One region of the Ensifer sp. ZNC0028 genome, then DNA from elsewhere that is predicted to be linked to it. Evidence: predicted binding sites of a transcription regulator. Region 1 holds the regulator's gene; the other holds the start of a gene.
What was found. Region 1 encodes LexA, which represses DNA repair genes until DNA is damaged. Its sites were predicted from a motif close to TGTTCNNNNTGTGTTCNG; they were not measured.

Region 1 (14,624 bases):
CGGGCTGCGCCAACGTCGGCTGTGCACCAAATGCCGGTGCTTACCGGACCGCTAAAAACGAATCACTGTCCCACCCCATATCGCTTTCGCTGACGCAACCGAGCCTTCCGTAAGGGACACTTTTTATGCGGGTTTTTACCCGTCAAAATTTCGTTTGCGCGCCGACCGTTGCGTCAGTTTCACAGGCAACCTCCGGAAGTGCCTGATTTTCATGGCATTGGCCGATGTCCCCGTTTTCCACAGCTGACCCACACAACATCTAGCGCTCAAACTTCCGTCATAAACCACCCCTTGACGCCCCCGGACGATTCACGGTTAATGGATTTCACGTTGCAACGGCGGCGGACCGGATTGTTCAAGTCCCGGTTCCTCTCCCAAAATCGGCGGTTCTGAAAGGCGGCAGTCATGGATTTCACCATGGGGTCGCCCTGAGGATTTCTGTGCGATTTTTCGGGTCCACCGGGGCAATATTTGGCTGGCATGAAGAAGTTGTTGATACTATATTTAGTATTTGCAGCCAGCCTATCTCACAAGATACAGGGTCACCCAATTATGGGTTTCTCTCCAAGGACGGAAGCTGAGACTGGCTGCGGGATGCCCCTCGCGGCCGGGCGGGGACAATTGCGCCTGTGGCGGGCGCTAGGCAACACGAAGGACCAGGGACAATGAAGATCGAACGTCGTTTCACGAAAGCCGGGCAATCCGCCTATGCGGAGATCGAATTCCGCAAGGCTACGAGTGAAATCAAGAACCCCGATGGTTCGATCGTTTTCCGCCTTGCCGATATCGACGTGCCGGCTCAGTTCAGCCAGGTTGCCGCCGACATTCTCGCGCAGAAGTATTTCCGCAAGGCCGGCGTACCCGCCAAAATGAAGCGCGTCGAGGAGAACGATGTCCCCTCCTTCCTCTGGCGCGCGGTTCCCGACACGGATGCGCTGAAGGCGCTGCCGAAGGATGAGCAATACGGTTCCGAAACCGATGCCCGCCAGGTCTTCGATCGCCTGGCCGGCACCTGGGCCTATTGGGGCTGGAAGGGCGGCTACTTCGACACCGAAGAAGACGCCTCCGCCTTCCAGGACGAACTTGCCTACATGCTCGCCACGCAGCGCGTCGCGCCGAACTCGCCGCAATGGTTCAACACCGGCCTGCACTGGGCCTATGGCATCGACGGTCCTGGCCAGGGCCACTTCTATGTCGACCCCTTCACCGGCAAGCTGACGAAGTCGAAGTCGGCTTACGAGCATCCGCAGCCGCATGCCTGCTTCATCCAGTCGGTCGGTGACGATCTCGTCAACGAAGGCGGCATCATGGATCTCTGGGTGCGCGAAGCGCGCCTGTTCAAGTACGGCTCCGGCACCGGCTCCAACTTCTCCTATCTCCGCAGCGAAGGCGAAAAGCTCTCAGGCGGCGGCAAGTCCTCCGGCCTGATGTCGTTCCTGAAGATCGGCGACCGCGCCGCCGGCGCGATCAAGTCGGGCGGCACCACCCGCCGCGCCGCCAAGATGGTCGTCGTCGACATCGACCATCCGGATATCGAGGAATACATCAACTGGAAGGTCAAGGAAGAGCAGAAGGTTGCCGCCCTCGTCACCGGTTCCAAGGTCGTCGCCAAGCATCTGAAGGCGATCATGAAGGCCTGCGTCAACTGCGACGGCACGGACGACGCCTGCTATGACCCGAAGCAGAACCCGGCACTGAAGCGCGAAATCCGCGCCGCCAAGCAGGCGCTGGTTCCGGAAAACTATGTCCAGCGCGTCATCCAGTTCGCCAAGCAAGGCTACAAGGACCTCGAGTTCAAGACCTACGACACCGACTGGGATTCGGAGGCCTACCTCACGGTTTCGGGCCAGAACTCCAACAACTCGGTCTCGATCAAGGACGACTTCCTGCGCGCCGTCGAAACCGATGGCGATTGGCACCTGACCGCCCGCAAGGACGGCCGCGTCATGAAGACGCTGAAGGCACGCGACCTCTGGGAATCGATCTCCTACGCCGCCTGGGCGTCGGCCGATCCGGGCCTGCACTTCAACACGACGATGAACGACTGGCACACGAGCCCCGCCGCCGGCCCGATCCGCGCGTCGAACCCGTGCTCGGAGTACATGTTCCTCGACGACACCGCCTGCAACCTCGCCTCCCTGAACCTGATGACGTTCAAGGACGCGGCGACCAAGCGCATCAACATTGCCGACTACGAGCACGCCGTCCGCCTGTGGACCATCGTTCTCGAAGTCTCGGTCATGATGGCGCAGTTCCCGTCCCGCGAGATTGCCGAGCTTTCCTACGAATACCGCACGCTCGGCCTCGGCTACGCCAATATCGGCGGCCTGTTGATGTCCTCGGGCATTCCCTATGACAGCGCCGAAGGCCGCGCCATTGCCGGTGCGCTGACCGCGATCATGACCGGCATCTCCTACGCCACCTCGGCCGAGATGGCCGAGAAGCTGGGTCCGTTCCCGGGCTTTGCGCCGAACCGCGACAACATGCTGCGCGTCATCCGCAACCACCGCCGCGCCGCCTATGGCGAGACGACCGGTTACGAAGCGCTGTCGGTCAACCCGGTTGCGCTCATCCATGGTGACAATCCGGATCAGGACCTCGTCATCCACGCCATGAGCGCGTGGGACAAGGCCCTGGAGCTTGGCGAAAAGCACGGCTACCGCAACGCCCAGGCAACGGTTATCGCGCCGACCGGGACGATCGGTCTCGTCATGGACTGCGACACGACCGGCATCGAGCCTGACTTCGCGCTGGTCAAGTTCAAGAAGCTTGCCGGCGGCGGCTACTTCAAGATCATCAACCGCGCCGTTCCGGAAGCGCTGCGCTCGCTCGGCTACGGCGAAAGCCAGATCGCCGAGATCGAGGCCTACGCGGTCGGCCACGGCAACCTGAACCAGGCGCCGGCGATCAACCCGTCGACGCTGAAGGCCAAGGGCTTCACCGACGAAAAGGTGGAAGCGGTCAACGCCGCGCTGAAGAGCGCCTTCGACATCAAGTTCGTCTTCAACCAGTGGACGCTCGGCGCCGACTTCCTGAAGGGCACGCTGAAGGTCACCGACGAACAGCTCGGTTCGATGGACTTCAACCTGCTCGACCACATGGGCTTCTCCAAGAAGGACATCGAAGCGGCGAACATCCACGTCTGCGGCGCGATGACGCTGGAAGGCGCACCGTTCCTCAAGAACGAGCACCTGCCCGTCTTCGATTGCGCCAACCCCTGCGGCAAGATCGGCAAGCGTTACCTGTCGGTCGAAAGCCACATCCGCATGATGGCCGCCGCCCAGCCGTTCATCTCGGGCGCGATCTCCAAGACGATCAACATGCCGAACGAGGCGACCGTCGAGGACTGCAAGAACGCCTACATGCTCTCCTGGAAGCTGGCGCTGAAGGCAAACGCGCTCTACCGCGACGGCTCCAAGCTGTCGCAGCCGCTGAACGCCTCGCTGATCGAGGACGACAAGGACGAGGATGCGCTGGAGGATCTGATCCAGGCGCCCGCCGCCGCCCAGGCCGTCACCATCACCGAGAAGATCGTCGAGCGCGTCATCGAGAAGGTGATCCGCGCCCGCGAAAAGCTGCCGAACCGCCGCCAGGGCTACACCCAGAAGGCCGTCGTCGGCGGTCACAAGGTATATCTGCGCACCGGCGAGTTCGGTGACGGCCGCCTCGGCGAGATCTTCATCGACATGCACAAGGAAGGCGCCGCCTTCCGTGCGATGATGAACAACTTCGCGATCGCCATCTCGCTCGGCCTGCAATACGGCGTACCGCTCGAAGAGTATGTGGAGGCCTTCACCTTCACCAAGTTCGAGCCGGCCGGCATGGTCCAGGGCAACGACGCGATCAAGAACGCGACGTCGATCCTCGACTACGTCTTCCGCGAACTGGCGGTTTCCTATCTCGGCCGTCACGATCTTGCTCACGTGGATACGTCCGATTTCGGCAACACCGCACTCGGCAAGGGCATCCAGGAAGGCAAGACCAACCTGATCTCGACCGGCTGGACCCGCGGCTACAAGCCGACGATCGTCGGCGGCACGGGCGAGCGGGCCTCCAGCGAGCCCAAGGGCTCGTCGACGGGTGCCCCCGCTCGCGCCTCCTCGGGTGCGACCGTGACGGCGATCGCCGGCAACACGGTGCGCAAGCTGGAAACGACGACCGCGATCGCCACTTCGGAAATCGTCGCTTTCAAGCGCGACTATGAAGAGCGGGCTGCGGAGCTGGCAGAAGAGATCGCCGACGAAGTCGAGCAGGAAGTCACCGCCCTCTTCTCCGACAAGGCGGCCGCCGAAGCGGCATCGGCCAAGTCGGATGCCAAGAAGGTTGAAGCCGAACGCCGCGCCCGCTCGATCATGCAGGGCTACACCGGCAACATGTGCACCGAGTGCCAGAACTTCACGATGGTGCGCAACGGCACCTGCGAGAAGTGCGACACCTGCGGCGCAACGAGCGGCTGCAGCTGAGCACCACGTCGTCGGTGACGACGACGGCCGACTGTCGACTGCAATCATTGCCAACCCGAAGTTCTCTTCGGGTTGGATTGCTTTAGAGAACAAAACGAGAATTTATGGACCGAGCCGACATTTGACCGAGGCCCCGTGATGCCACCCCCGATCATCGACATCATTCTCGAAGACCCGAACCGGGATGACCTCAGCGGCATCGTTGCGCCGCTGGATGCCTACAACGATGCCCATAGCGGCATGGTCGACCTACCCGGTTTTGCCATCGTGCTTCGCGATCCGGAGACGAAAGTCGCGACGGGTGGGCTCTATGCGACCGATGGATATGGCTGGGCCTTTATCCGTTACCTCGCCGTTCCCGATGAATACCGCGGCCAAGGCCTTGGCCGACGCCTGATCGAGGAAGCGGAGAAGATCGCGCGCCAGCGCGGCTATGTCGGCCTCTGGCTCGACACCTTCGAATTCCAGGCCCGGCCGTTTTATGAAAAGCTCGGCTTCGAGGTCTTTGGTGAACTCGAAGGCGGTGAAGGGGCGATTGCGCGCTACTTTCTGAAGAAGCGGTTCTGACGTCGGAAAGTCACGCCCCGAAGAAGCAACCGCGTTTTCTGCCCTCCGAAAGCAGCAGCATGCGGCGGCGACACGATGCACGACCGCCGACGCCACCGGACAGCGAGTGCCTTGTTGCCCTACAACGCGTTCAGGGTCACCCGAAGCGCCGGCTGCCGTTGACGTCCTTGCCGATGATCTCCCGGATAATGGTCAGGGTTTCCTTCGCCGCCTCCTTGGGTGCAAGTGCGGTATCGGCAACGTTGCTGACCAGCTTCGTCATGTCGTGATCGATGTCCTTCTCCGCCCAACGCTTTCCTTTGGCGACGGTGATGTAGACCGAGTAGGCATGATGCATGGTCCCGGGCCGCTCGCCGATGATGTGGAGAATTCCTCGAAACGTGTTGGGATCGGCCTCGGCGAACAACGTCTCGCCGATCCTGTAGCCGGCCCGCACTCTGCCGCTGGTGACCAGGATGTTCTTGTCGCTCACCGAGACGCCGGCATCGCCGAGCAGCCTGCGCATTTCCTCCAGATAGGGCGAAAGGTGGCCGTCATCCATGATGGCCTTGGCGTTCAGGCCATCTGAAATGACGATCTGGCCCTTGGGCATATCGCCTTTCCACGACGCCCTGATCGCTTCGATCGCCTTGATTGAGTCCGGGCTCAGCGTTTCACCGGTGGTCGGGTGTGCGATGTAGTCGTTCCGATCCTTGGACAGGGTGCGAACCGGGACGACACTGGGCACGGCCGCAATGAAATCCGGCGTAAGTTCGGCCCAAAGCGAGAGTTTGGCGTCGTCGTAAAGACCCCTCACCTTCGTCGCAAGCGTCGGGTTGAGATCCCATATATTCTCGCCATGGCCCGTCGCCAGATCCACGCCCCTTGCCTCGACTTCCGTCATCATCCGCCGGCCCTCGGCGTAAACCTTGTCCTTCGGCCGCTTGTCCCCCTTGGCAAGGCGGTACTGGTAATAGACCCAGAGGGGATCGCCATAATTTGACGTGTAGGTGTTGTCCTTGCCGACTATTCCAAGTCGTTTGTAGAAATCCCACATCGCATCGTTGACCTTGAAGCCGAACTTATCCCGCACGCGCACGTGATCCTGAAATGCGGTCGTGAGATAACTCAGCATCGGGTCGTTCTTGGTAGGCAGAGCAATCAGGTAGGCCGGGTTGGCCGGCATGATCTGGTCCTGGCACCAATCGAGATCGTCCAGGCTGACGGTCATGTGCAGCGTGGTGCAAATGTCGAGGCCGATGGTCAGGCCGTGGAGCTTGCCCATCACCATGTCCTCGAGGCAGCACCGCACGAGTTGTTCCCGGCTCTTGAACACTTCAGGCCCAATGAAGCCGGCGACATCGTTGACATGCAGCCATGCGCCCTTCGGCTGCACTTTCGCAAGCTCCATGCCGATGGCCCGGCTGAACCCGTACTTCCGGGACTCAAGCACCATCATGTCGACACCGTTTGCCGCGCCGTTGGTGAATTCCGATCCTTGCCCGGTTTCGAAGTAGAGACCGTAGCGCTCCCCTGCCTTCACGCTTGCATATTTCAGGATCTTCTCATTGGTGATGTCGAAGATCTTGTTGCAATCATCCGTACCGGCAAGGCTCTGGAACACGGTGGAAACTGTGCCGGGAAAGTCTTGGCTGACCTCACCCTGGACGTCGATGTGGGCAAGCACGCACCAGGGGATGACGTCCACCAGCTTGAACGTATCCACGATGTCCTTCAGCGCCCGCTGCACCGTGACGACGCTGTCGACGGTGCTGTCCACCGGGTTGGTACCGATGACGATATCTCCGGTCGCGTAGGAGAACGCATCGAAGACTTGCCACATGATGTCGTCGGGATGGTCGGTCGGCGAATTCGGCTGGATCCGTGCGCCCATGTATCCTTTGGCCCCCAACTTGGTCCCGGGCATGACATTGAAGATCTTCTGGCTGACGGCGATCAGTTCGTCATTGCTCATCAGCTTCGGCACACAGCCGATGGTATCGCTGGTCAGGCCATACATGACGCCTTTGATCTCATCTTCCGATTTGGTCAGAAGAAATTCCTTCAGCTGGCCCATGGTCCAGTCCTTCAGCTTTTCCTGCTGGACCTTGTCGGTGGTCTGCCAGATCAGTCGTTGCAGATCGTCCTCAAACAGAGGGTGACGATCGAGGTCTGCGATCTTCGTTCTTGCCAGCAGGGCGCGTGCGTTCGTTCGGGACGCGTCACTGTCCGCAGCCACACCGATTGTTTGGTCGCCTTCCTTGAAGGCATTCGCGCATCCCAGCACCTGCCGATAGGTCGTCTCGTCAAAGCCACCCTTGATCCTGCTGATATAGGCGAAGACGTCCTCATCCTGCTTCACCTCGTCGATTGCGAGGTTGCTTGCGCCCGCTGCGGCACGGGCAGCGTGACTGTAGGCGGTCAGCGTGGCCGCTGCGGTCCCCGCCACCAGCAGGAGGTCGCGCCTGGACAGTGCATGCTGGTCTGAGAACATGCCTTTGCGCATTGCCATTTCCTTTCCGCAAAAGGTCTATCGGCATTTCGCCGGACGACTCACTGGCGACTGGCGATTGAAGGAAAGCGCACAAGAATAAATGCTCGACACGTGTCACGTGGGCATGGACCCGCGAGCATCGGCCAGCCGGGCCAAGTCGATTACTGCAGGCTCATCACGATGCGACCGTCGATCTTGCCCGCTTCCATGCGGCGGAAGATCTCGTTGATATTCTCGAGGCTATCCCACGAGAAATGCGGCGCGACCTTGCCTTCGGCGGCGAATTGCAGCGATTCCTCCAGGTCCTGGCGAGTGCCGACGATCGAACCACGCACCGTGATGCGCTTCAGAACCGTTTCAAAGACCGGCACAGAGATCATTCCGGGGGGCAGGCCGACGAGCGCCATGGTGCCGCGCGAGCGCAGGAAACCGAACGCCTGCTCCATCGCAGCCGGCGAGACGGCCGTCACAAGCGCTCCATGCACGCCGCCGGTAGCCTTGATGACCTGCTCGACCGCATCCTTCGCCTTGCCGTTGACCGTTATGTCGGCGCCCAGTTGCTTTGCCAACGCCATCTTGTCGTCAAAAATGTCGGCGGCGACGACATGCATGCCCATCGCCTTTGCGTATTGCACGGCCATGTGGCCGAGCCCACCTATGCCGGAAACTGCAACCCATTCGCCGGGACGGACTTCGGTCTCCTTCAATCCCTTGTAGACGGTCACACCCGCGCAGAGCACCGGCGCGGCAGGGCCGAACTCCAGCGCTTTCGGCAGGCTGCCGACGAAATCAGGATCCGCCAGTCCATACTCCGCAAACGTTCCGTTGACCGAATATCCCGTATTCGACTGGGCCGCGCACAGCGTCTCCCAGCCGGTACGGCAATGCGGACAGTAGCCGCAGGCGCTGTGAAGCCAGGGAACGCCGACCCGGTCTCCCTCTTTCACTCTTTTGACGCCGGCGCCGACCGCCGAGACATAGCCGACGCCCTCGTGTCCGGGAATGAACGGTGGACTGGGTTTTACCGGCCAGTCTCCATTTGCGGCATGGAGATCGGTATGGCACACGCCCGTTGCTTCGTATTTGACCAGGATCTGCCCCGGCTGCGGCGTTGGCACCGCCAATTCGTCGATCGTCAGCGGCGCCCCGAATTGCCGGACCACGGCCGCCTTCATCATCTGAGCCATTTGCCAATCCTCCTCCAATCGCCGGGCCACGGAGAGGTTTCTGATGGGAACAGCGGGCCGGCAGGGGCCTATCTCACATACGAAAATCGTGTAATTGGCGCGGGCATCATGGCGTTCACAACCAGTGCCCGGACGGCATTTCATGGTTGGCGTGTATCGCCGACACTTCAACGAGGCTCATGGAGCGCCATCGTCCGGTTGCAGGGTAAACCCGCCGGCAGAGTTCGACAATGGGTGGAGTTCAGAAGCGATTCAGAGCCCGACGGCCTCGCTCCTACTAGCCGGATCGAGCAACACTTATCGGGCAACGACGTTCGAGCGGGCGTGCTGGCGCGCGTCTATTGACAGGCTCGGCGGCCGTCGTGTTGACTGGATGGCACGGGGCCGTAGCTCAGTTGGGAGAGCGCCGCAATCGCACTGCGGAGGTCGAGGGTTCGACTCCCTTCGGCTCCACCAAGGCAAACAGAATTGAGCCAATTGCCGAAGCACTGGAAGAGTGGCTGATTTGTAATCAGCAGATCGCAGGTTCGAGTTTCTCTGGGGACACCACTCGTCCCGGCCACCGCCCGGCCTTCGCGCAACAACGCCCGCTCACGCGCCCCTGTTTTCAGAGGCTGAACGGATCCCGCGCGGAGCGTTTTTCGCTCGGTGCATTGAACGGATCCGCCTTCTTCTCCTTGGACTTGCGGCCTTCGTCGGCGATGATCTCGTCCACTGCCTTCTGGCACTTCATCAGCTCTTCGGCCGCGGGGCCGGTGCCGCGCAGGCTGAGATTGGCGATGACGCGATCTTCGAACGCGATGGCTAGGCCCCGCTTGCGCACGAAGCCCGTCAGGAACTCGGCGTCGGTGACGTTCACGAACAGAAACTTTCCGCTCGCGTCGCCAGCGGCGGTCGCCGAAGCGCTCCAGGGCTCGGTCTTGTCGAAGCGGAACGTCAGGTCGTATTCCTTGCCGACCTCGAGCGACCGCCAGTCGTCGCTGGCGAAGCTCATGTAGAGCGGCGACTCAGAGCCCTTGGGATAGAACCCCAGCCGCAAGGTGACGCCGCCGTCGAATTCCGACGAGATGAAGCAGGAGCCCTCCATCGAGGTGTCGGATGCAACGGTCCAGCCGTCGACGTCCTTCCACTTGATGATTTCGGACTCCTCAGCCGCGGCCGATCCCGCGGCGATCAGACAGCTTACCAATCCGACCAGCAATCTACGCATGCAAAACCCCCGTTTGCCCGCATTTTGATAGGTCCCCGCGCCGCTGTCGAGGGTACCGAGCCCGATACCAGCAACATTTTAGGAATATTCACCTCTCTGCGGCAAGCGGACGCGCCCATCACATGGCGAAAGGATCTTTCGACGACTTGGTCTGGCCGCCACCGGCAAAGGGATCGTTGTTCGGGGCAGTGCCACCGGCGCCGGCAAAGGGATCGTTCGCTGCCCCCTGCCCGCCATTCGGGATCAAGGCGCTCACCGCCTCCTGACATTTGAACATCTCGCTCACCGCTTTCATCGAATCGCGCAGGCTGAGGCTCGCGACGACGCGTCCCTCGAAGGCCAGCGCCAAGGTGTTCTTGCGAACGAATTCGGTAAAGAAGTCGGTGTTGGAAAAGTTGACGACGAGGGCCTTGGCGCCGGTAAGATCGACGCCGAACGCAACGGCCGGCCACTGGCGACCACGGTCGAGCTGCAAGGCGACATCGTATTCCCGCTGCGGCTCGATGGATTTCCAGTCGGCATTGCCGATCGAAAGAAACGCCAGGTTCGCCGACCCCCGCGGATAAAAGCCGATACGAAGGATCGCACCCGCATCATAGCTCGTCGCGGCGTAACACGAGCCTCCCAGGGAAGGATCGGAACCCACCGTCCAGGCGTTGATCCGTTTCCAGATGTTCGAACGCCCTTCTTCAGCAGACGCCGCTCCGGCCGTGAGCAACAGACCGAGCACCACCAACGACAATCTACGCATGCAATTACCCCACTTTCCACGCAAAGTTATCTTTTTTTGACCTCCTGTCGAGACGGTGAAGCCCCTTCCTCGCAGGGATTTTTGCGCATCCCCCACCCCCGGCCCCAGAGCCGATAGTGCCAGTGCGTTCTTCGCCCGTCGCAAGAGGAACGGTCAAGATGAACTCGAGGTGCAGCGGCTGGCGCAAATCAGACACAGCCTGCAGGCAAAGAGCTGTTGAACACGGCAGAGTGATCGCCATGCTTGCTGGACTTCGGAACGAAAGCACGGTTCACATCGTTTCCCACCCTGTAGTGCCACCCCCTTCATCAAGTGGACGTTCCCCGTGCTTGCCGCCCTGCTTCTCGCTTCGATAGTCGCATCGCCCAATATGCCTGACGTCAAGCTCAGCGCTGCGACGGTGGATGAACTCCAGACCGATTTCGAACGGGCCGTGCCGTGCCACCAGATCGATGGACGCAACGTGTGGAAGGGCGCGCTGGCGTTCTACATCCAGTCCTTCGTTTATGACGGCGACACGCCCGTCGCGACCGACGCGGCCGACGCGGTGCTTCCGGAAGACAACAGCGCAGAGACGGTGAAGGAGTTCGAGGACGCCTGCTCGACCTCGCAAGCGACCTAAATCTCTCCTCATAGAGCCCCGCGATTCGCTCGAATCAGCTGCGCGACTGGCGCCTGCCGGCGCGTTTTTGGCACGCAACCGTCGCCGAAAAGCGCCCTGCTCCCGCAAAAGTGACCGATAGACACCCGCAGAAGCGGCCAATTGCCTGAATTCACGGAATTTTAGGCACTTGCGGAACACATATGGAACAGATAGTGTCTGTTCTTGATTTGTTTCACGCCTCTGGAGCGACGTGCCATGCTGACCCGCAAGCAACAGGAATTGCTTCTGTTCATTCACGAACGCATGAAGGAGTCGGGCGTACCGCCGTCATTCGATGAAATGAAGGATGCGCTCGACCTGGCGTCGAAGTCCGGCATCCACCGTTTGATCACCGCGCTCGAAGAACGCGGCTTCATTCGCCGGCTGCCGAACCGGGCGCGCGCGCTCGAAGTCATCAAGCTTCCGGAAGCTTACGCCGCCGGCCAGCAGCAGCCGCGCAGGGGCTTCTCGCCGAGCGTGATCGAAGGCAGCCTTGGAAAGCCGCCGGCGGCCGCTCCTGCCGCGCCGAAGCCCGCCCCGGTTGCCGAAAGCACGTCCGTTTCCGTCCCGGTGATGGGGCGCATCGCTGCCGGCGTTCCGATCTCGGCAATCCAGAACAACACCCACGACATCACCGTGCCGCTCGACATGATCGGCAGCGGCGAACATTACGCCCTTGAAGTGAAGGGCGATTCGATGATCGAGGCCGGCATCTTCGATGGCGACACGGTGATCATCCGCAACGGCAACTCGGCCAATCCCGGCGACATCATCGTGGCGCTCGTGGACGACGAGGAGGCGACGCTGAAGCGCTTCCGTCGCAAGGGCGCGTCGATTGCGCTCGAAGCCGCCAACCCCGCCTACGAGACGCGCATCTTCGGACCGGATCGCGTGAAGATCCAGGGCAAGCTTGTCGGGCTGATCCGCCGCTACCATTGAGCTGCAGACAGCACACCGAATCAAAAAAGAGCCTCGCCAAGGCAATTGGCGAGGCTCTTTCTATTTCGGGTGAAATCCAGATTGTCTATTCGTGGATCGTATATTCTCCGAGCTCGCAGAGATCCTGCGTGTCCTCGGTCGTATCGAGGGCCGAGCCCTCCTCGAATTCGAATCGCATGTCGTATTTGCAGACGTCCCGCCCGTCGGCAATGGTGATCTCCATGCTCTCGCCGGGGTTCAGGACCTGCCGACCGAAAACATCGTCTTCCCACTCATTGACGCCGACCGGTGACGTATAGAAGTTCGTCAGTACCACGCTGGTGTTGTTCTTCAGCTGGAAAACCAGGTCGTCAGCGTGCGCCTCAATAGCGGTCGCCGCAAAACACGCCAACGCCGTCAGGATCAGTCTCTTTTTCATTGATGCCATTGCCTCCGTTCTTAATGTTGACGGACGCTACCGATGCGGCTGATCTCAGCGGAGTCATCGTTCCCCCTCTACCGATTTCACCGAAGCGATAAGATCCGACGGAGGCATAGGAGACGTGGCTTGCGCGGACGTGGGGTCGCGAAACGACCCGCGCTGCCCTAAGGCAGAACGTCAAACCAATTCAAACGAGGTGAGATTTTTGGAGGCCTCGCCCGGAATTGAACCGGGGTACAAGGATTTGCAGTCCTCTGCGTCACCACTCCGCCACGAGGCCTCACAGCTCGGATAACCAAGCGTTGGCGCGGATTTAGAATGATTGCAGAAAAACCGCAAGAGGCATTTTCTGAAAAACGCGCCGTCGATTTGTTGGATAGATACTTTCCACAGAACGATCGCCGATGCCCGCCGATCGGCTCCCGGTTGATCTCAGCACCAGGGCGTCGGGCGTCCATCCCACGGGCGCACGAGCCCCTCGGAGACAAGCACGCGTCCAAGAGATTGATCGCCACGGGTAACCAGGCGCAGTTTTTCGCCGGCCTTGGCGTCTGATCGCCCGCCTGCCGAAACCAGCTTGAAGTCGCCCGCGTTCAGCAACTCGCGCAGGCGCTGCTTGGCGTAGAAGCCGCGCGAACGCTCCTTGTCGCAGCTTGCCTGGCGGATTCGCGGCGCATCGACGTCGGCGACACGGATCGTCTCGCCATGAAAGACGAAGGTGGAGCCATCGATCACGCAGTTGTCGTTGCGAATGCCGCAGAAATAAAACTGGTCGGTGCGGATGGACGCCGTCTTCACCTCTTCATTCGGCCGCACGACGGGGGTTGGCGGCGTGACGCCGACATTCACCGACGGCACCGGTGCGGCCAGGGCGACCTTCGTGACCGGGTCGGGCTTCGGATTAGGCTTGTGCCTGTCCGCCTGATGCGCGACGCGCTCCTGCGCTTCAGGAACGGCACGCGGAGGCTTCGGCTTCGTTTCCGTTCGCGACGCAAAAGCCACGACATCGGAAACCACGGGCCAGTGCCGCAACTCGGCGCGATGGTCATAGGCCATGACGCCGCCAAGGGTGAGCGCTGCGGCCAGATACCACGGCGCCATGCCGCCCTGCTTGCTGCTGCTTCTGCCCGAACTGCGGCGTCGACGTTTCGTAGTGGCTTTGGCCATCGGTCCCCATCCTGATTCGAGACCGCATTATGCGTTTGATGGGTTGCCGAAAAGTTTTCGAGGGTACCCCAACAGAGGGGAAGCCTGCGACGAACCGGTCATTCGCCCTGAGCATCACGGCGGTTCTTGAAATATTCGGGAATCGAACCGCGACCGCCCGAAGGACTGGGAACGGCCCCTGCCCGCAACAAGAGGAGCGGCAAACGGCGTTCGGCTCAGGAACCCTTCGAGGAATTGGTTTTCCCGCGCCAGCGCGCCCACCAGACGGCCAGGCGACGACGACGGCGGCGAACCGAGGGAATGTCGTGGGAAAGCACGATCAGGCCCAGCGGTATCATCCAGAAGCCCAGCACGGGCAGGAAGCCGAGAAAACCGCAGAACACCAGCAGCGAACCCAGCAGGATGCGCAAGAGCGGAGAGTCGGGCAGCGCGATGCGCCATTTGCCCAGCACGATCTGTCGTGTCTGCGGATCAATGCCGAAATGCATCTGCTTCCTGTTTTTATTCATCATTCCCTATCCGGCGTGTTTTCCCACAATTGGGGACTTCTCCACAGCCTCGCAACGGAACTTGTCATTTTTTTTGAAAAAAGCGCTTGGCAAATCAGAAAAGCATGCGTATTAGCAGCCTCACTTCTGAAGCGCACAGCACAACAGCGGCGCGGATGATCCCTGGTAGCTCAGCGGTAGAGCATTCGACTGTTAATCGACAGGTCGCCGGTTCGAATCCGGCCCGGGGAGCCACTTTCTAAAGGCCTGCACCTCACGGTGCAGGCCTTTTCTTTTAGGCCTTTCAATAGCTTA
Region 2 (14,624 bases), 150 kb from region 1:
AGGTTGATGACGAGGTCGGAGGTCGTAAGGCCGGGCTGCGGTTCCGGGCGCCGGTTTTCGGTCGGAATGAAGCTCTCGGCCATCAGCACCGCTTCCTTCAGCCGCTCTTCAGCCGCATGCAACTGACGACGATCGGCCGGCGACAGGACGGGCTTGCGGGCGATCTCCGCCAGTTGCAGCAGCATCTGGTCGACGCGGCGCTGCACGCTTGCCGTCGCGCGCAAGAGGTCCTGGTAGCGATCATCCGGCAGCAGCCGCGTGCGGACGAGGTGCGCGACCGTGGCCGAAACGGCCGCCCCGAAGAACAGCGCCGGCAATTGGTCAAGCGTTGGCCTCAGATAGGCACCGGTGAAATAGGACATGAAGGCGAACATGCCGACGGCAAAACCGCGCGGGCCGAAGGAGCGGCCATAGACCGCGAGGAAGATGATCAGCAGGAAGACGACGTCGGAGACGTAGCGGTGATTCTCGAGCACTGACGCGAGCCCGACCATCGAAACGCCGACGAGGACCGCGATGATGCGGGTCAGTCGCTGGCCGGCGATGGTGCGATCGCGCACCGCCACCCCCCCTTCGATCGACAGCGACGCCGCAAGCCCGAAAGCTGCCGGCGGCAACGGCGCGACGAGGTAATGGAACGCCATCAGCAAAAGGATGGAAACGACGATCGTCGCGGTGATGCGCGAGGCCTGCCGCAGGCGGGAGAAGGCCGGATCATTGGCAAGAAGCCAATCGCGCATACGGGAACGAAGTGCCATCGGTCGCCTTTGCCTGTCCCGCGGCCGCCTGTAGACGCGCCGCTTTCGCCGGTTCTTCCTGCATAGCGGCAGACGCGATCTTTGCAAGGCCGGCGCGACGAAAGCGGGCGTCGAAAAGCGATGGCGAAGAGCCATCCGAGGTCCGCCTCCACCTCCATCCAAAGTTTCAGCCAAGCATGCTTTGCCTTGTCGGTTCTGAGTGCTATAGGGCACAGGATTTTTCAGAGAGGAAGGGACATCGCTCCCGCTGTCCCGCATAAGCTACGAGGCATATTCATGGCAAAGATTAAGGTCGCCAATCCGGTCGTCGAACTCGACGGCGATGAGATGACCCGCATCATCTGGCAGTTCATCAAGGACAAGCTGATCCATCCCTACCTCGATGTCGATCTGGAATATTACGACCTCAGCGTCGAAAACCGCGATGCGACCGAAGACCAGGTAACGATCGACGCCGCCAACGCGATCAAGAAGCACGGCGTCGGCGTCAAGTGCGCCACGATCACGCCGGATGAAGCCCGCGTCGAGGAATTCAAGCTGAAGAAGATGTGGAAGTCGCCGAACGGCACGATCCGCAACATCCTCGGCGGCGTCATCTTCCGCGAGCCGATCATCTGCAAGAACGTGCCGCGCCTGGTTCCGGGCTGGACCAAGCCCATCATCGTCGGCCGTCACGCTTTCGGCGACCAGTACCGCGCCACCGACTTCAAGTTCCCGGGCAAGGGCAAGCTGACGATGAAGTTCGTCGGCGAAGACGGCAAGGAAATCGAATACGACGTCTTCGACGCACCGTCGGCCGGCGTTGCCATGGGCATGTACAACCTGGACGATTCGATCACCGAATTCGCCCGCGCGTCGTTCAACTACGGCATCCAGCGCAAGGTTCCGGTCTACCTGTCGACCAAGAACACGATCCTCAAGGTCTATGACGGCCGCTTCAAGGACATCTTCCAGCAGGTCTTCGACGCCGAATTCGCCGACAAGTTTAAGGAACTGAAGATCTGGTACGAACACCGCCTGATCGACGACATGGTCGCTTCGGCTCTGAAGTGGTCCGGCGGCTACGTCTGGGCGTGCAAGAACTACGACGGCGACGTTCAGTCCGACATCGTCGCCCAGGGCTTCGGCTCGCTCGGCCTGATGACCTCGGTTCTGATGACGCCGGATGGCAAGACGGTTGAAGCCGAAGCCGCCCACGGCACGGTTACCCGCCACTACCGCCAGCACCAGAAGGGCGAGGAAACCTCGACGAACTCGATCGCCTCGATCTTCGCCTGGACCCGTGGCCTTGCCCACCGCGCCAAGCTCGACGGCAATGCCGAACTCGCGAAGTTCTCCGAAACCCTCGAGAAGGTTTGCGTCGACACCGTCGAAGCCGGCTTCATGACCAAGGACCTGGCGCTGCTCATCGGCCCCGATCAGCCGTGGCTCTCGACCACCGGCTTCCTCGACAAGATCGACGAGAACCTGCAGAAGGCCATGGCTGCCTGATAGGCTCGACCGAGCTTGAAAAAATGATCGCGCCGATTTCCCCGCGCAACGCCCTGACGATCGCTCGCATCGTCAGGGTCAATCACGCCGGGGAATTCGGCGCGATCCGCATTTATGGAGCCCAGATCGCGGTCGCCCGCAGGCTCTATCCGGATTGCGTGCCGATGCTCTCGGAAATGCTTGGTCACGAGATCGAGCACTGCGCGCTGTTTCGCGCGGCGATGGCTGCACGAAAATCCCGACCCTGCCGCATCATGCAGTTCTGGAGCCTGGGCGGGTGGTTGCTCGGGTTCGTGACCGCGCTCTTCGGGCGTCGCGGCATATGGGCCTGCACGGCCGCCGTGGAAGCCGCCGTGCATCACCATCTCGACGATCAACTGCATTTCCTCGCCGACAAGGATCCGGAGCTTCATGCCCTCATCCTGTCGATCCGCGAGGAGGAGCTGGCGCATCTCGATCACGCGGAGGCGCAACTTTCGGGCGAAGACCCGCTCGCTCACGCCCTGCGCGCCGTCATCTCCTTTGCCACCAAGGTGCTGATCTGGCTTTCGACCTGGGGCGATTCCACGCGCATGGCAGCCGCCCTGCGGAAGGCCTCGGCGCAAGCTGCTTCACGCTAGGTTCGATTGCTCCGGCCGTCGTGCCATCAGCGCCTAGAACATGTCGCGGCTGCTGCTTCGCGGGTCGTCGCTGACGATATGCGGATCGTAGATGCCACCTCTCGCCCGTCGGCGCCATGGGCGGGCCGGATCGTCCGGATCGTTGATGATATCGGCTAAGGCAAGCGAAGGCCCGTCTCCCACGCATCGCGTCGCCCATTGTCCGTCGGGAGCAACGATGCCTGAGGGGGCTGTGAGGCCCGGTTGTGCGAGAACGGCAAAACTTGCCCAATAGCGGTTGCTCGACGCATGCCCCTGTACTTCGGCTGCAAAGGCAAGGTCGTTTTCCAGAGCGCCGCCGGACGTCGAAAACAGGACGCAATCGACATTCAGCCGCTCGTATTCGAGGAAAATCTCGGGAAAATGGCACTCGATGCCGAGCGCGCAGCCGAAGCGGATGCCATCGACCTCGAATGTCAGCGGGATCGTTCCGGGCGTATACATGAAAGAGATCTTGGTGTTGGACAGCATGCGCTCGTCATAGCGCGTCGCAATCGTTCCCTTGTCCGAGATCACATAGAGACTGTTGTGCGGACGATGCGGCTCGGTGAGCTTGTGCACGGAGCCGAGCACCGTCCATAGGCTGAGATCTCGCGCCAGTCTTCGGATGGCGTCAAGCTCCTCGCGCAGAACCGCCCATTCGAACCGGTGCCAATCGGACGGGCCGATGTCGCGGGGCCCGATTGCGGACATGATGCGCTTGTTCGGAAAACATGTCGCTCCTTCCGGGAAGTGCACAACACGCGCCCCTGCCCGATGCGCCTGCCTAATGAGCTGCCGGATCTCTTCACCGGCATGGCGAAGGGCTGCCGGGTCGCGGGGATCATCCAAATAGGCCGATTGCACCGCGGCCAGGCGCAGCGATTTGGCTTGCCACAGCGCGCCGGTCGCCTCCGCGTCGCGAAGATGCATGCGTGCGGTCGTGTAGGATTCGCCGGTCTTGGCGGCACGGGCGCGCACGCGGCGTTTAAAATTCCGGTTTTCAGTCATGACGGGCCTTTCGCGTCTCGGGCAAGTTCCCCAGCAACCGGATCCGAAACGGTGGGACCAGGATTGCGACCCGAGACTGAAGTCCCTTTGCCTCCATGAAAGGATCGTGCCGGGGACGATCTTTGGAGGTTCGGCGCAGGCCACGCCGAACCAAAAGGTGCCGCCCGGCCGCTGATTCGTCAATTGCGGCGCAGTGCTCAAGTTTCCTTCACTTCAAAGGCAGGTAGATCTCGCTTAAAAGCTCGGTCGGTGCGACCTCCCGCGGATTGTTGAGATATTTCTCGAACATCAGGCTGTCGCGGATCTCGCGGCCGGACTGCGGCAGCCAGGTTCCGTAGAGCCATTGATAGGCTTTCGGCATGTCCGCATAGGGGCCCTTGTGGCGAAGCACCGCATAGCGGCCACCGTCGAGATGCTGTGGCGTCAACGGCGCCTCAACCGGCATCTGTCCGCGCGCACTGACGCAGGCAATGGAGCGCAGCTTTTCGGTCGACACCAGTTCCGGGTCGTCGAGATAAATGCCGATCATCTCCATGTCAGGCCGGAACAGTTGCCGCGAAAAGAGAGTGCCGTAGAGCGTCTCGAATGCCTTGCCGATCTCCATATAGGAGCCGGTGTGGGCGACACCGACGACGTCGAAGGCTTCGACCTCCTTGAGGGTGACTTCGTACATGTCTGGAATTCCTTCCGTTGAAGCGGTTTCAAAGGCGACATGGCTTCCCTCCTTGCGGTAGCGCGCCGGCGGCAGCCCGTAGGCGGCCTTGAAGGTGCGGTTGAAGGATTGCAGATTGGGATAGCCAGAGCGTTGCGCGATCGTTTCGACAGGAAGATCGGTCTGGGCGAGATCGGCCGCGGCCCGCTGCAACCTCAGCCGCTTGACGGTCGCTGCCAGCGTCTCGCCATGGACCGCACGGTAGATGCGGTGCCAATGGTGCGGCGACAAACAGGCAATCTCCGAGAGACGATCGAGGTCGAGATCGCCGTCGAGATGGCCGTAGATGTAGTCGCTGACCCGGTGCAGACGCCGTTCATAGGTCGCCCACGTTACCCGCTCTTCCATGTCCAACCTTTCGCGCTTTGCTCACGGATCGGTAGACCATAGATCAATTTGACAAATCCTGCGGAGTTGTCCGGCTGCTTTCGCAGAGGATTTGTGCGCCTCGGCGGGCTCGATAAGACCTGACGCCGCAAACAAAAAAGGGTGCCGCAACGGGCACCCTTTTCCTATTCTGTCGGTGGCAATCAGCCGGCGAGTGCGACGGCCACTGCCTCGATCGCTTCGGCTGCCTTGTCTCCGTCCGGGCCACCGGCCTGGGCCATGTCGGGACGGCCGCCGCCGCCCTTGCCGCCGAGAGCGGCAGACGCGATGCGGACGAGGTCGACGGCGCTGTGCTTGGACGTGAGGTCGTCGGTTACGGCGACGACGGCGCTGGCCTTGCCGTCACCGGAAACGCCGACGAAGGCGACGATGCCGGAGCCGAGGCTCTTCTTGCCGTCGTCGGCAAGGCTCTTCAGGTCCTTGGGCTCGACGCCCGAGACGACCTTGCCGAGGAAGCGGATGCCGGCGATGTCGCGGGCCGCGTCGGCAGAACCGGCCTCGCCGCCGCCACCAAGCGCCAGCTTCTTCTTGGCTTCGGTCAGCTCGCGTTCCAGCTTGCGGCGCTCGTCGAGCAGCGCTTCGACGCGACCGAGCACGTCGCCCGGCTGAACCTTCAGCGTATTGGCAAGCGTCTTCACGCGCTCGTCCTGCTCGTTGAGATAGGCGCGGGCCGCTTCGCCGGTCAGCGCCTCGATGCGGCGAACGCCGGCGCCGACGGCGCTTTCGGAGACGACGCGCACGAGGCCGATGTCACCGGTGGCAGACACATGCGTGCCGCCGCAGAGTTCGACCGAATAGGCCCGGTTGGCCTTGGAGCCGTGGATGCCGCGGCCCATCGAGACAACGCGAACCTCATCGCCGTACTTCTCGCCGAAGAGCGCCATCGCGCCTTCGGCAATCGCATCATCGACGCTCATCAGGCGCGTGGTCACCGGCGAGTTCTGCACGATGATCTCGTTGGCCATCTCTTCGACGATCTTCAGCTCCTCGGTCGTCATCGGCTTCGGGTGGGAAACGTCGAAGCGCAGGCGTTCGGGCGCCACCAGCGAGCCCTTCTGGGCCACATGGGTGCCGAGCACTTCGCGCAGCGCCTCGTGCAGGAGGTGCGTTGCCGAATGGTTGGCGCGCAGGCGCGAGCGGCGCGCATGATCGACGTCGAGCTGGGCGGCGTCGCCGGTCTTGACCGTGCCCTCGGCGACGGTCGCGAAGTGGACGAAGAGCCCCTCGCCGCGCTTCTGCGTGTCAGTGACGGTGAGCTTGCCGCCTTCGACGGTGATCGTGCCGGTATCGCCCATCTGGCCACCCGATTCGCCGTAGAACGGCGTCTGGTTCAGGATAACCTGGACGGTGTCGCCCTTGGCCGCCGAGGCGACGACGGCGCCGTCACGCACGATCGCCTGGATCACGCCTTCGGCGGTCTCTGTGTCGTAGCCGAGGAAGTCGGTCGCGCCGTGCTTTTCCTTAAGCTCGAACCAGATGGTTTCAGTCGCAGCTTCGCCGGAACCGGCCCAGTTGGCGCGGGCTTCTGCCTTCTGGCGTTCCATAGCGGCCGAGAAAGCGTCGGTATCGACGGTGATGCCCTTGGCGCGCAGTGCGTCCTGGGTCAGGTCGAGCGGGAAGCCGTAGGTATCGTAGAGTTTGAAGGCGGTCTCGCCGTTGAACTGGTCGCCTTCCGACAGATCGGCAGAGGCATCGGACAAGAGGTTGAGGCCGCGCTCCAGCGTCTTGCGGAAGCGGGTTTCCTCGAGCTTCAGCGTCTCGGAGATCAGTGCTTCGGCGCGCACCAGCTCCGGGTAGGCGCGGCCCATCTGGCCGACGAGCGCCGGCAGGAGCTTCCACATCAACGGATCCTGCGCGCCGAGCAGCTGCGCATGGCGCATGGCGCGGCGCATGATACGGCGAAGCACGTAGCCGCGGCCTTCGTTCGACGGCAGCACGCCATCGGCGATCAGGAAGGCGGACGAACGCAGGTGGTCGGCAATGACGCGGTGGCTGGCGCGACGGTCGCCTTCAGCCTTGACGCCGGTTGCTTCTTCAGAAGCGGCGATCAGCGCGCGGAACAGGTCGATGTCGTAGTTGTCATGCTCGCCCTGGAGAACCGCGGCAAGGCGCTCGAGGCCCATGCCGGTGTCGATCGACGGACGCGGCAGGTTAACCCGCTCTTCCTTGGTGATCTGCTCGTACTGCATGAAGACGAGGTTCCAGATCTCGATGAAGCGGTCGCCGTCTTCATCGGCTGAACCCGGAGGTCCGCCCCAGATGTGGTCGCCGTGGTCGTAGAAGATTTCCGAGCACGGGCCGCAAGGGCCGGTATCGCCCATCGCCCAGAAATTGTCGCTGGTCGGAATGCGGATGATGCGGTCGTCGGAGAAGCCGGCGATCTTCTTCCAGAGATCGAAGGCCTCATCGTCGGTGTGGTAGACCGTGACCAGCAGGCGCTTGGCGTCGAGGCCGTATTCCTTGGTGATCAGGTTCCAGGCAAGCTCGATCGCGCGTTCCTTGAAGTAATCGCCGAAGGAGAAGTTGCCGAGCATCTCGAAGAAAGTGTGGTGGCGTGCGGTGTAGCCGACATTGTCGAGGTCGTTGTGCTTGCCGCCGGCGCGAACGCACTTCTGCGCCGTCACGGCCGTCGAATAGGGACGTTGTTCCAGGCCGGTGAAGACGTTCTTGAACTGCACCATGCCTGCATTGGTGAACATCAATGTCGGGTCATTGCGCGGCACCAACGGGCTCGACGACACGACCTCGTGACCGTTCCTGCGGAAATAGTCGAGAAAGGTCGACCGGATTTCATTCACGCCGCTCATCTTGCGTCCTATTCTTAAGCACCGATTCCGGCCCGGGTCCGGCCCACGCCGCGCCACTAAGCCATTGTCCCTAAACCCTGCAGCCGCCCATGGTGACCACACCCTCCAACGCGCTGGGTCGCCGGAACCAAAGGCTTTTATCGCTCACATATCCGACTGTCCAGACGCCAGCAAAAAACCGGCCGCCCATGGGGCGACCGGTTCTTGGGTAAGCTCAGTGGACCGAGCGGCTTATGCTTCCGGCGGCTCGTCGCCGTCGTCCGCTTCCGGACCGCCATTCTCGAGGAACCGGTCGGCGATCAGGCCGGCGTTCTGGCGCAGCGCCGTCTCGATCTCGCGTGCGAGATCCGGATTGTCGCGCAGGAACGTCTTGGCGTTCTCGCGGCCCTGGCCGAGACGCTGGCTGTTGTAGGAGAACCAGGCGCCCGACTTCTCGACGATGCCGGCCTTGACGCCGAGGTCGACCAGTTCACCGGTCTTCGATACGCCTTCGCCATACATGATGTCGAATTCGACCTGCTTGAAGGGAGGCGCCATCTTGTTCTTGACGACCTTGACGCGGGTCTGGTTGCCGACGACCTCTTCGCGCTCCTTGACCGAGCCGATGCGGCGGATGTCGAGGCGGACCGAGGCGTAGAACTTCAGCGCGTTGCCGCCGGTGGTGGTTTCCGGCGAACCGAACATGACGCCGATCTTCATGCGGATCTGGTTGATAAAGATGACCATGCAGTTCGACTTGGAGATCGACGCCGTCAGCTTGCGCAGCGCCTGGCTCATCAGGCGGGCCTGCATGCCCGGCAGGCTGTCGCCCATTTCGCCTTCGATTTCGGCGCGCGGCACGAGTGCGGCAACCGAGTCGACGACGAGAACGTCGATCGCGCCGGAGCGTACCAGCGTGTCGGTGATTTCGAGCGCTTGTTCGCCGGTGTCGGGCTGCGAGATCAGGAGGTTTTCGAGGTCGACGCCGAGCTTGCGGGCGTAGACCGGGTCGAGCGCGTGTTCTGCGTCGACGAAGGCGCAGATGCCGCCCTTCTTCTGAGCTTCCGCAACGGTCTGCAGCGCCAGCGTCGTCTTACCCGAGCTTTCCGGGCCGTAAATTTCAACGATGCGGCCCTTCGGCAGGCCGCCAATGCCGAGCGCGATGTCGAGGCTGAGAGAGCCGGTCGAAACCGTCTCGATCTCAATGATGCTGTCCTTCCCACCGAGCTTCATGATCGATCCCTTGCCGAACGAACGTTCGATCTGGGAAAGTGCCGCTTCAAGTGCCTTGCTTTTATCCACCGATTTGTCCTCTACGAGCCGCAAAGAGTTTTGTGCCATTTGGTCCACCTTTAGGTTATTGAAGCTACCGAGGCAATGAAGCCGCCGCAGGAGTTTTTGTACATGTTTTGTTCCGTATTTGCAAGAGCGCGACAACACATTGAAAAACAATAGCTATCCACCATGCGTTCGATTCTTGTTCACGGAGCGAAACCAGAGTTTTCGAATGTTGGCGCCAGCACTTCGAACCTGCCCTGTTAGGCCCGGCCGATTCGTTGGCGCATGACACTTCGGACGGGTCGGGCGCGTGGCGCTTCGCGATGCGGCATTGCAGGATGCCAACAGATATTCGGCCGATCGGCCAAGCAGAGGAACATTCATGACGCAAGCTGAGATCGCCGTTTTCGGCGGTGCGCATATCGACCGGCGCGGCCGTATATCGGGAACGACAGCGCCAGGATCGAGCAATCCGGGAAGCTGGTTCGAAGAAGCGGGCGGCGGTGGTTTCAATGCCGCGCGCAACATGGCGCGGCTCGGCCACAGCGTGCGCATGATCAGCACCCGCGGCGGCGATGCGGCCGGCGAGATGGTGACCGCAGCCGCGGCCGCCGCCGGCGTCATCGACACTCCCCTCACCTTTCTCGACCGCCAGACGCCGAGCTATACGGCGATCCTTGAAAACGATGGCAATCTGGTGATTGCGCTTGCCGACATGGAGCTCTACCGGCTGTTCTCGCCCCGGCAGTTGCAACGACGGGCGCTGCGCGAGGTCATTGCCACGAGCCAGCTCGTTCTCACCGACGCCAACCTGCCGGAAGAAACCATCGCCGCACTTGCCCAGTCGGCTGCCGGCAACGGCCGCCTCGTCGCCGGCATCGCCGTTTCGCCGGCCAAGGTCATCCGCTATCGGCCTTGCCTCTCGCATCTCTCGTTCCTGTTCATGAACGAGTCCGAGGCCCGGGCACTGACCGGCAAGGATGCGGCCGAGGCGAATGAGTGGCCGTCGTTGCTGAGAAGCGTCGGCCTTACGGGTGGCGTCGTCACACGCGGCGGCCGCGCCGTCGTCGCCTTCGACGGCGAAGACACCTGCGTTGCCGTTCCGCCAGCCCTTCCCGCGCTTGCCGACGTCACCGGCGCCGGCGACGCGCTCGCCTCCGGATTCCTCTCGGCGCGCCTTGGTGGCCACGCCATCAACGCGTGCCTGCGGCACGGCATCGCAGCCGCTCAAATCACCTTGCGCTCTCCCTTGGCCGCGTCCGAAGAGATGTCCGCGACCAATCTCGAACAGGCGCTGGCCCTTGTGCCCGTGCCCCAAATGCTGTCATGACATTTGCCAGCAGAACTCCCAAGGAAAGACCATGACCAAACCCGCTTCCCCCTTCCTGCCGATGGAATATTCCGACGAGGTCGCAGCCGCCAAGGCGCGTGGCGCGCCGATCGTGGCACTGGAGTCGACCATCATCACCCATGGCATGCCCTACCCGGGCAACCTGAACATGGCCCGCAGTGTTGAAGCGATCATCCGCGAGCAGGGTGCCGTGCCGGCGACCATCGCGGTCATCCATGGCGTGCTGCATATCGGCCTTGACGACGCCAAGCTCGAAGAACTGGCGAAGACCCAGGGCGCGATGAAGGTCTCGCGCGCCGACCTCGCCTTCGCGATCGCTGAGCGCCGCACCGGCGCGACGACCGTTGCCGCGACGATGATTGCCGCCGCCCGCGCCGGCATCCGCGTCTTTGCGACCGGCGGCATCGGCGGCGTGCACCGTGGCGCCGAGCTCTCCTTCGACATCTCCGCCGACCTCGACGAACTTGCCCGCACCGGCGTCATCGTCGTCTGCGCCGGCGCCAAGGCGATCCTCGACATCCCGAAGACGCTCGAAGTGCTCGAAACGCGCGGCGTTCCGGTCGTCACCTATGACAGCGAAATCTTCCCGGCCTTCTGGTCGCGCGACAGCGGCCTGAAGAGCCCGCTGATGCTGAACAGCCCGGCGGCCATCGCCAACTTCCAGACCATGCGCGAGCAACTCGGCGTCGAAGGCGGCATGCTGGTCGCCAATCCGGTTCCGGAAGCTGCCGAGATCCCGCGCGAAGAGATGGAAATCTACATCGCCCGCGCGCTCGACAACGCCGAAAACGACGAGATCACCGGCAAGGCGGTCACGCCCTATCTGCTCAGCAACCTCTTCGAAATGACCGAGGGCCGCAGCCTCGAGACCAACATTGCGCTGGTCGAGAACAATGCCCGGCTTGCCGGCGAGATCGCCGTGGCGCTCAACGCGAAGTAATCTCGGACAGTCTTCGACAAACAGAAAAGCCCGGCGAGATAATCGCCGGGCTTTTTCGTGTCCGGAGTTCACCGGGATTACTCAAAAGAAAGTTTAGACCGACCAGGCTTAGGAATCGAGCATCTCGCGCACGGCGACGGCCAGTTGCTTCAGCGAGAACGGCTTCGGCAGGAAGCCGAACTTGGCGTCCGCCGGCAGGTTGCGGGCAAAGGCGTCTTCGGCATAACCGGAAACGAAAATGAACTTCAGGTCCGGATACTTCTTCCTGAGTTCGGTCAGAAGCGTCGGTCCGTCCATTTCCGGCATCACCACGTCGGATACGACGATATCGACGGCGCCGTTGAGCTCGTCCATGATGTCGAGCGCCTCGACGCCGGAGCCCGCTTCGTAGACGGTGTAGCCGCGCGTTTCCAGCATGCGCTTGCCGCCGCGGCGCACGGCCTCCTCGTCTTCCACCAACAGCACCACGGCCGAATCCCCGGTGAGATCGGTCGGCTCTTCCTGCTTCGCAGGGGGGGCTGCAACTGCCTGAGCGGCCGGCGCGGCAACAGCCATCGTATTGGTCGCGGGCGTTGTCCCGGCCTGTGCGGTCTCTTCCGCAGCGACCGGAACCTCGATGTGGCGGGGCAGAAGGATGCGGAAGGTCGTGCCCTTGCCCACTTCCGATTCCGGATAGATGTAGCCGCCCGACTGCTTGACGATGCCATAGACCATCGACAGGCCGAGACCGGTGCCCTTGCCCACTTCCTTGGTCGTGAAGAACGGCTCGAAGATTTTGTCGAGGATTTCGGGCGCAATACCTGTTCCCTGGTCGGAAACTTCCACCATCACGAAGTCTTCGTCCGGCAGCTCACGGCGTCCGAAGGCCGAAACCTCCGCCGCCGGCAGATTGCGGGTGCGAAGTGTAATGATGCCGCCTTGGGGCATGGCGTCGCGGGCGTTGACCGCGAGGTTCAAAAGCACCTGTTCGAACTGGCCGAGATCGGTCCGGACCGGCCAGAGATCGCGGCCATAGTCGACCTCGACCTTGACGTTTGTTCCGGTCATGCGGTCGACCAGCATGCGCAGGTCGCCGATGACGTCGGTCATGTTGAGTACCGTCGGCCGCATCGTCTGCTTGCGCGAGAAAGCAAGCAGCTGCCGCACGAGAACAGCGGCACGGTTGGCGTTGCGCTTGATCTCCATCAGGTCGGCGAAGCTCGGGTCGGCCGGCCGGGCAGACAGAAGCAGGTGGTCGGACGACAGCAGGATCGCAGTCAGCACGTTGTTGAAGTCGTGCGCGATGCCGCCGGCAAGTGTGCCCACGGCGTTCATCTTCTGCGTCTGCGCCATCTGGTTTTCGAGCGCTTTCTGCTCGGTAATCTCCAGTGCGTAGATGATCGCCGCTTCCTCCGGCGCCTGATCGGTCTGGTCGATCACGGCATTGACGTAGAAGCGGAAATGGCGCTCGCCATCGGTCGGATGCAGCGCGTCGATCGGTGCGATGTCGCCCTGCCGGTCCTTGGCGGCCGCAAGCGCATCGTGCAGGCGAAGCTTCTCGGTTTCGTGCACCACGGCATCAATCAGCGCGCCGCGCTCGACATCGTCCTGCGAGACGAGGCCGGAGAACAGCTTCAGGAACGGCGCATTGGTGCGCAGGATCCGGCCGTTGCCATCGACCGAGGCGATCGCCATCGGCGTATTGTTGAAGAAGCGGGTAAAGCGCATCGCCGCGCTCGACGCCGACTGGTCGCTGTCCTCGCCGCCCTCGCGCGACATGACGATGGTGCGGCTTTCGCCGGGCGCCCCGTCGCGGGTCGAGGAAACGCGGTGGATCATGCGCACCGGCAGGCTCTGGCCGTTCATCTTGCGCAGGTCGAGGTCGAGCATCTTGGTCTTCTTCAGACCCGGCTCCGCCTGAACCGCCTGGACGAGCGTCAGCCCCTCGCCGGCCACCAGATCGCCGATGCTGATCGAGCCCGGCTGGAACTTGGTGAGATCGATGCCGAGCCAGTCGGCGAGCGTGGCGTTGATGTAGAAGATCTCGCCCTTGCGGCCGGCGGAGAAGAAGCCGGCGGGCGCGTGGTCGAGATAGTCGATCGCGTTCTGCAATTCCTTGAAGAAGCGTTCCTGGTCGTCGCGCTCGGCGGTGATGTCGGCGATCTGCCAGAGATAGAGCGGGTTGCGCTCGCTGTCTTCGAGCGGCAGGACGCGCGCCTTCAGCCGAAACCAATGGGCGCCGGAGCCGGTGGCCGCACCGGTCGCGAGCGGCTTCAGCAGACGGAATTCCTCATGCCCCTGCTTCCCCTCGTGCAGGCCGTTGGTCAGCCGGTAGATCGCTTCCGTCGCCTCGCGATTGCGCGACAGGATGGTTTCGAGCGACTGGATGCCGGCAGCGTTTCTGGCACCCGTCAACGCGCCATAGGCGGCGTTGGCATAGATGATCCGGCCCTTGCGGTCGGTCACGATCGTGCCGTCCTCATGCGCATCGAGGAAGGCGCGCGCCAGTTCGTCCGGGCGCGACTGCGGCATCACCTCGATGAAGCCGATGACGGAGGACACGAGAAAGAAGATGCCGACCATGGCGAGAACGCCGAGGATGCCGAGCACGATCTCGTTTTCCATCTGGTTCCGGAAGATCACGAAGGCGATGGCGGAAACGGTGAGGACGATCGCGAGCAGCACGATCCGCAGCACGGTTCCGGGCCTGACGCCACGGTCAACAACCGGCATCTGGTAGTCGCCTGACTGCCGCAATTTCGTCATCGGGTCCTCTTACGCGGCCGGCGCCGCGCGCGGGCGCGGCCCAGCCCTTCCGGCCGGCATCCGCTCAAACCGCCGGGCAAAATCGGCCATTGCCGACACGCCCTCGATCATTCGGACAAGAATCATCTTTAACAATCAGAGATAACAGCAAAAAGCACCTGTGCGGAAGCATTCGAGCCAATTCACAGGGAATGTCGGCGAAGTGCTTGTCCGAGCCCGAAAAAAGCCGTCAAATACTGCCACTCGAAAGGCAGAAGGAGTTCAGCCTATGATGGAAACGATCATCGCCGACAACGGCAGCCGGTTCGTTGTCGCCGCTGCAGCGGTCGCGATCGGACTTTTGTGCCTCGTGGCCGTACTCTGGATCATGCGCAACCGCCCTTCGTCGCCCTTCATCCGTGGCGGCAAGAACCGCCAGCCGCGTCTGGCCGTGCTCGACGCCGCCGCCGTGGATACCCGGCGCCGCCTCGTGCTGGTGCGCCGTGATGATGTCGAGCACCTGATCATGATCGGCGGGCCGACGGATA

Region 2: recA (recombinase RecA) is a predicted target of LexA. The motif match lies at 9,183-9,200, and genes of this name have one in related genera.

The regions. Positions count from the first base shown of each region.
Region 1 covers NZ_JTLA01000035.1:16,915-31,538, reverse strand. Annotated here, with positions in the region: gene L981_RS09225 (vitamin B12-dependent ribonucleotide reductase) at 666-4,463, shown strand; gene L981_RS09220 (GNAT family N-acetyltransferase) at 4,602-5,030, shown strand; gene L981_RS09215 (ethanolamine ammonia-lyase) at 5,167-7,515, opposite strand; gene adhP (alcohol dehydrogenase AdhP) at 7,665-8,690, opposite strand; tRNA gene L981_RS09205 (tRNA-Ala) at 9,071-9,146, shown strand; gene L981_RS09200 (hypothetical protein) at 9,298-9,900, opposite strand; gene L981_RS09195 (hypothetical protein) at 10,019-10,747, opposite strand; gene L981_RS09190 (hypothetical protein) at 11,022-11,273, shown strand; gene lexA (transcriptional repressor LexA) at 11,511-12,233, shown strand; gene L981_RS09180 (hypothetical protein) at 12,319-12,651, opposite strand; tRNA gene L981_RS09175 (tRNA-Cys) at 12,861-12,934, opposite strand; gene L981_RS09170 (thermonuclease family protein) at 13,087-13,821, opposite strand; gene L981_RS09165 (hypothetical protein) at 14,037-14,330, opposite strand; tRNA gene L981_RS09160 (tRNA-Asn) at 14,490-14,564, shown strand.
Region 2 covers NZ_JTLA01000035.1:166,202-180,825, forward strand. Annotated here, with positions in the region: gene L981_RS09880 (FUSC family protein) at 1-758, opposite strand, end outside; gene L981_RS09885 (NADP-dependent isocitrate dehydrogenase) at 1,035-2,249, shown strand; gene L981_RS09890 (demethoxyubiquinone hydroxylase family protein) at 2,273-2,869, shown strand; gene L981_RS09895 (carbon-nitrogen hydrolase family protein) at 2,903-3,898, opposite strand; gene L981_RS09900 (GyrI-like domain-containing protein) at 4,107-4,958, opposite strand; gene alaS (alanine--tRNA ligase) at 5,141-7,804, opposite strand; gene recA (recombinase RecA) at 8,036-9,124, opposite strand; gene L981_RS09915 (carbohydrate kinase family protein) at 9,444-10,391, shown strand; gene L981_RS09920 (pseudouridine-5'-phosphate glycosidase) at 10,423-11,352, shown strand; gene cckA (cell cycle histidine kinase CckA) at 11,461-14,097, opposite strand; gene L981_RS09930 (flagellar biosynthetic protein FliO) at 14,366-14,624, shown strand, end outside.